DNA from 2 places in the Porticoccus litoralis genome. Region 1 is predicted to be linked to the other one. Evidence: predicted binding sites of a transcription regulator. Region 1 holds the regulator's gene; the other holds the start of a gene.
The links. Region 1 encodes sigma-54, which starts transcription at its own class of promoters, with help from an activator protein. Its sites were predicted from a motif close to TGGCACANNNNTTGCNNT; they were not measured.

Region 1 (3,334 bases):
ACATCGAAGACAAAATCCGCATTGGTAGGTATTCCCCGTTTGTATGCGAAAGACTCAAACAGGATCGCCATGTCGTCCTTGCTGTCGGGAACAATCTGGTTTTTGATGGCGTCCCGCAACTCATGCAGCGTCATGTTGCTGGTGTCGATGTGTCGGTCGGCGATGGAAGCGATGGGGTTCAGCAGCTCGGTTTCCAGGGCAAGTGCCTGTTTGATATCGAGGTTGGCTGAGCTGAGCGGGTGCTTGCGCCGGGTTTCACTGAAGCGTTGAATCAGAACGTCTTTATTGGCATTCAGGAACACCACCTGGTATTCCACGCCAGAATCCTTAAGTTGATTCAGAACCTGGGGCAACTGTCCCAGGTCACTGCTCAAGTTCCTGACATCAATGCCAACGGCAATTTTTTCCAGCCATTGCCTGTTGTTGGGGTCGCTGGCGAGTTCAAACAGTCCCGGTAGTAGGCTCGCTGGCAGGTTGTCGATACAGGTAAATCCCACATCTTCAAGTACGTTGAGAGCCGTACTTTTGCCAGAGCCGGAGCGCCCGCTTACCACCACCAGTCTCATGGATGCTGTCCTCAGGTCTCGTTGACAGCTATGCGATACAGAGCGTCATTGGAATCGGCCTGCCGGAGCTGGTTGCGAACAGTTTCATCCTGGAGCAGCTCGGCAATTGCTGACAATATCTGCAGGTGCTGGTCATTTTGCTCTTCGGGGACTATCAAGGCAAAGATCAGGTCAACTTCTTCACCGTCAATGGAGTCGAAATCGACCGGTTCCTGTAATTTGATCAAGGCGGCCGTAATTTTTTCGCAACCGCCAAGGCGGCAATGAGGAATGGCAACCCCTTCGCCGATGCCGGTGCTGCCAAGACGCTCTCTTGATAACAGACCTTGGTAGAGTTCATCGGCGGTGACTGTGTCCATGCGTTCGGACAGGAAGCTGGACAAATTTTCGAGCACGCGTTTTTTGCTGCCGCCCGGAGCGTCGGCGACGACGTTTTCCGGGGGCAGTACATCAGTTAGTTTCATCAGGGGTTATCTACCGCGGGTTTTTTCCTTGTGTTTGATCAGCTGACGGTCGAGTTTGTCAGCCAGCGTATCGATAGCGGCATAGAGGTCTTCGTCTTCCGAGTTGGCAAAAAACTCACCACCGCTCACATGCACGGTCGCTTCTGCCTTCTGAATCAATTTGTCTACAGAGAGAATCACATTGGTGCTGGTGATGTGATCGTGATGACGCTCCAGCTTGGAGAGCTTGGTATTCACGTAATCTTTAATCGCATCAGTGATGTCGAGATGATGTCCGCTAATATTCATTTGCATGCGGTACTCCTTGGTTTTTGATTGTCGGATTAAACATTGGGATTGTAGCGTTTCCTCTCGCTGGAGGAGGGGATGCCCATCCCTTCTCGGTATTTTGCCACCGTACGCCGTGCTACCTGAATGCCCATATCCTGAAGCAGGGACGTCAGCTTGTTATCACTGAGGGGTTTGCCAGGATTCTCAGCACTGATCATTTTTTTCAGGATAGCGCGGATGGCAGTTGATGAACACTCTCCGCCGCTGGCGGTGGAGACGTGACTGGAAAAAAAGTATTTCAGCTCAAATACACCCTGTGGGGTGTCGAGATATTTCTGGGTAGTAACCCTGGAAATAGTGGACTCATGGAGTTCCAGTCGGTCGGCGATATCAGCCAGCACCATGGGTTTCATCGCCACGGGACCCTGTTCCAGAAAGCCCTGCTGCATTTGTACGATACAAGAGGCCACCCGCATCAGGGTGTCGTTGCGGCTTTCAATGCTGCGTAAAAACCAGCGGGCTTCCTGCAGATGGTTCTTCAAAAAGGTGTTGTCCTGGCTGGAGTCCGCTCGTTTAATTAATTGTGCGTAGTGCTGATTGATGCTGAGCTTAGGCGTGATTTCATCGTTGAGGGTCACCTGCCAGTGGTTGTCGACTTTGATCACTCTTGCATCGGGAACAACATACTCAATGTCGTCATTGCTGATTGAGTCGCCGGGATTTGGTGTCAGGCTCTGGATCAGCTCGATGGCGTTGGCAATAAAATCCTGGGTGAAACGGGTGTGCCGTTCAATTTGTCGGTAGTCCCTTTGGCCCACCAGCTCCAGATGATCCGAGACCAGAACTTTGGCTTCCTTGAGGAAAGGGGTGTCGGGCGAAAACTGGTTCAGTTGAATCATCAGGCACTCGGAGAGGCTGGTAGCGCCGACGCCCGGTGGGTCAAACTGCTGGATGCGATGCAGTACGGCAATGACTTCATCCAGCTCAATGTCATCGTCAAGAGCTGACCAGATTTCTTCGATTGGAATGGTCAGCATGCCCCGGCTGTCGATGGAGTCAATAATATTTTCGCCAATCAGATGGTCGGTGGGCGACATGGGTGTCAGGTTCAACTGCCACAACAAATGGTCCTGAAGCGATTCGGTAACACTGTGAACGCTGTCAAAATCATAGGTGTCATTGTTGTTGGAAAGCCGGGGGGTGGCAGGTGGCTGATAGATATCGTCCCAGTTAACATCTACTGGCAGGTCATTGGGGATTTTGTTTTCCCAATCCGTACCGTTCAGGTCGGTGGCTTCTGCTTCCGGTGCTTCTTTTTGAGGCTTGTCTTCTTTGCCTAACAGTTGATGTTCCGACTCTTCAGCCAGTTCAAGAAGTGGATTGTCGTAGAGGTTCTGCTGGATTTCCTGGTGCAAGTCCAGGGAGGAGAGCTGTAACAACCTAATAGCCTGTTGCAGCTGAGGGGTCATCGTCAACTGCTGACCAATTTTCAGTTGCAGGCTTGTTTTCATTAAATTACAACGAGTCTTTTCCGAAAAATGAGTATCTACAGGGAAAGTGTAGACCGCAGGGCGGTTGGATGACAAGCAAATTGTATGCCGCTTTGGTTGAATGTTGAGCAATCATCCGAAATTAAAGGGTGAAGTCATCCCCGAGGTAGATGTCCCTGACCTGCTGATTGGCAATAATCTCTTCAGGTACGCCTTCGGCAATGACTTTTCCTTCCCCGACGATGTAGGCGTGTTGGCAGATATCCAGGGTTTCACGGACATTGTGGTCCGTGATTAGTACGCCAATGCCCAGATCGCGTAGGTGGCGAATGATCTGTTTAATGTCATTGACGGAAATCGGATCTACACCGGCAAAGGGTTCATCCAGCAGAATAAAGGCGGGTTCCATGGCCAGAGCCCGGGCAATTTCCACCCGGCGGCGTTCCCCTCCGGATAGGCTCATGCCGAGGCTGTCCTTGATATGGGTGATGTGAAATTCCTGCATCAGGTGTTCGAGTTTCGATAAGCGTTGTTCTTTGTCCAG
Region 2 (3,334 bases), 730 kb from region 1:
CGGGGTAACCGCCTACATGATGGAAGAGCTCAATCCACAACGGGTCAAACCCGTGATTGACCTGGCCATCGCTCAGTTCAAATCCTATCAGTCCCTGCGCCAAGCCCTGGACGACGCAAGGACCAAGTTGGCAAGCCACTCCGTTATTGAAGAGGCCAAACAACTTCTGATGGCCCAGCACGGCATCAACGAAGACAAAGCCCATAAGACCTTGCGCACCCTGTCGATGGATTCAAATATGAGTCTTCCCGAAGCAGCGCGCTCGGTGATAAAAATTCTCGGGGGAACCCGTGGCAAGGGTAAGGACAATGCAGAAGATTAATCCCAAATCGCTTCCGGTGGCGGAAAAACAGCATCTGAACCTGGGTTATATGCGGCTCAGTGACAGCGCACCGCTGATAGTAGCTCAGGAACTCGGCCTCTTTGCCAAATACGGTCTTGATGTCACCCTGCACCGCGAGGTTTCCTGGGCAAACATCCGTGACAAGCTTATCGCCCGAACTTTTGACGCTGCACAGATGCTGGCGCCAATGCCTTTGGTTATTACTCTGGGCGCCACCGGCATCCGTGCGCCCATTGTAACCGGGCTGGTGCTGTCCCTGAACGGTAATGGCATTACTCTGGCTCCCCCACTCTGGGAGCGCATGAACGAGCTGTCTGACCAACCCCTGCAAACCCGTGATGCACAGGCCACCGCCAGTGCATTTGCCATGGCGCAGCGTGAACGCGGTGAAAAACAGCCACTGACACTGGCCACGGTCCACCTGTTCTCCACCCATACGATCCAGCTGCGCATGTGGCTGAAGGCCGGAGGTCTGGACCCGGATCACGATGTACGCATTATTGTTCTACCGCCAGAACAGATGGTAGATAGCCTTGCACAGGGCGTTATCGATGGTTTCTGTGTCGGCGAACCCTGGAACAGCATTGCCGTCGCCTATGGTGTTGGCGTACTCAGCAGCACCGGCTTTGATGTCTGGAACAATGCACCAGAAAAAGTCCTGGGCGTGCTGGAAGACTGGCACACCCACAATCCCGGCACACACCTCCGACTCCGGCTTGCCCTGATGGAGGCATGTCAATGGCTGGCTGACATGAACAATCGGGAGCCGATTATCGAGCTGCTTTCCCGGCCGGAATATCTGGACCTGCCAGCTCATTACCTGCGCCCATCCCTGACCGGCCATATCCCCCAGGACCGCACAGATACACCACGGCAGCAACAGAACTTTCATGTATTTTCACGCTATAACGCCGGTTTCCCTTGGCGTTCACAGGCCGAGCTGATTCTGCATCAATGCGAGCCCATGTTGGGCAAGATCTTTGATGCCAACCGTATCGCCTCCATCACACAACAGTGCTTCCGTACTGACCTTTACCGCGAATCAGCACGCCTGCTGGATATGCCGGCACCGGATAAAGACTACAAATCTGAAGGCACCCATGATCAACCCTATTTCTTCAGCGAGGGAATCGAGGTTGGCAGCGACCTGATGCTCTCGTCCTGACAATCACCCCTCGCTGTCGCACCACCTTGGTGCGCGACGCGCACATACTATGCACTGCTCCATGGCAATTTTGAGCGAATAACTCTCGACCCGGCCCGAAGCCCTTTATTTTCGGTGCACCGTTAATTGGCATGTTATTTGTATAATTAAAAGACAACAGAGCAACGTCATCGTCGTGTTAGCTGTCAAAGCTGACTTTACGGGTAAAGAAGCCCCCTACACACTGTAGGTGGGCTTTTTTTATGCATCATGGTTAACAAAGAGGAAGCAGTTCTTATGAAAGTCGACAAGGGATACTCTACCGGCCGTAAAAAGCCATCACTTGTGAAACATTTATTGGCGATCTGCGGTATAGCGGCTGCCGCCATGACACATGCCGAGGTTGGCGAACCCGAAAAGGATGAGCTGAGATTCGGGTTTATCAAACTGACCGATATGGCACCCATCGCCGTAGCCTATGAAAAAGGCTACTTTGAAGATGAAGGCCTATACGTCACTGTCGAGGCCCAGGCCAACTGGAAAGTTCTACTGGACGGTGTCATTGACGGCAAGCTCGATGGCGCACACATGCTGGCTGGCCAGCCCCTGGCTGCCACCATTGGTTTCGGTACCGAAGCCCATATCGTGACCCCCTTCAGCATGGACCTGAACGGTAACGGCATCACCGTCTCCAATGAAATCTGGGAAATGATGAAAGAACACATTCCCATGGAAGGTGGAAAACCTGTTCACCCAATCAAGGCCGACTATCTGAAACCCGTCGTCGACAAATTCCGCTCTGAGGGCAAGCCCTTCAAGATGGGTATGGTATTCCCTGTTTCCACACACAACTATGAACTGCGTTACTGGCTGGCAGCAGGCGGTATTCACCCGGGCTACTACGCACCGCACAAGGGTCATACCAGCGGCCTGATCGATGCCGAAGCACAGCTTTCTGTAACGCCCCCACCCCAAATGCCCGCCACACTTGAAGCCGGTACCATCTACGGTTACTGCGTGGGTGAACCCTGGAACCAGCAGGCAGTGTTTAAGGGTATAGGTGTTCCCGTGATTACCGACTACGAAATCTGGAAAAACAACCCGGAAAAAGTATTCGGCATGACCAAGGGGTTCACCGAAAAATACCCGAATACCACCATTCGCGTGGTTAAGGCACTGCTGCGTGCCGCCAAGTGGCTCGATGAGAACAACAACGCCAACCGTCCGGAAGCCGTAAAAATTCTCTCACAGCCTGAATATGTAGGCGGCGACTACGACGTCATCGCCAACAGCATGACCGGCACCTTCGAATACGAAAAAGGTGACAAGCGTGAAGTCCCCGATTTCAACGTGTTCTTCCGTTACTTTGCCACCTACCCCTACTACTCGGATGCCGTCTGGTACCTGACGCAAATGCGTCGCTGGGGTCAGATCTCCGAGAAAAAATCCGATGACTGGTATTTTGAAACGGCGAAAAAAGTCTATCGCCCCGACATTTACGCCACTGCAGCGAAAGAATTGATCGCTGACGGCATCATGGATGCGTCGGACTTCCCCGACTTCACCTCCGAGAGCGGCTTCCGCCCACCACAAACCGAGTTCCTCGATGATGTGACCTACGACGGAAAGCAACCCAATGCTTATCTGGAAAAACTGACCATCGGCTTAAAAGACGAAACCCTGTAATGGCGTAATAGTTGCAGGATATCCATTAAAGCCATACATCCGGCAGGGAAACCTGCCGGATACAACACCCCAGGATTAATGTCATGACTGAAATAGCGGCCATATTCAGAAATGAACAAGGGAGTTTTTCAATCTCTCCAGGCAAACTGCTACTTCTACTT

Region 2: Q8A57_RS00120 (CmpA/NrtA family ABC transporter substrate-binding protein) is a predicted target of sigma-54. The motif match lies at 1,636-1,653, and genes of this name have one in related genera.

The regions. Positions count from the first base shown of each region.
Region 1 is NZ_JAUUUU010000001.1:751,472-754,805, reverse strand. Features, by position in the region: gene rapZ (RNase adapter RapZ) at 1-566, opposite strand, end outside; gene ptsN (PTS IIA-like nitrogen regulatory protein PtsN) at 578-1,030, opposite strand; gene hpf (ribosome hibernation-promoting factor, HPF/YfiA family) at 1,037-1,324, opposite strand; gene Q8A57_RS03735 (RNA polymerase factor sigma-54) at 1,354-2,811, opposite strand; gene lptB (LPS export ABC transporter ATP-binding protein) at 2,933-3,334, opposite strand, start outside.
Region 2 is NZ_JAUUUU010000001.1:21,512-24,845, forward strand. Features, by position in the region: gene Q8A57_RS00110 (ANTAR domain-containing response regulator) at 1-322, shown strand, start outside; gene Q8A57_RS00115 (CmpA/NrtA family ABC transporter substrate-binding protein) at 309-1,508, shown strand; gene Q8A57_RS00120 (CmpA/NrtA family ABC transporter substrate-binding protein) at 1,875-3,173, shown strand.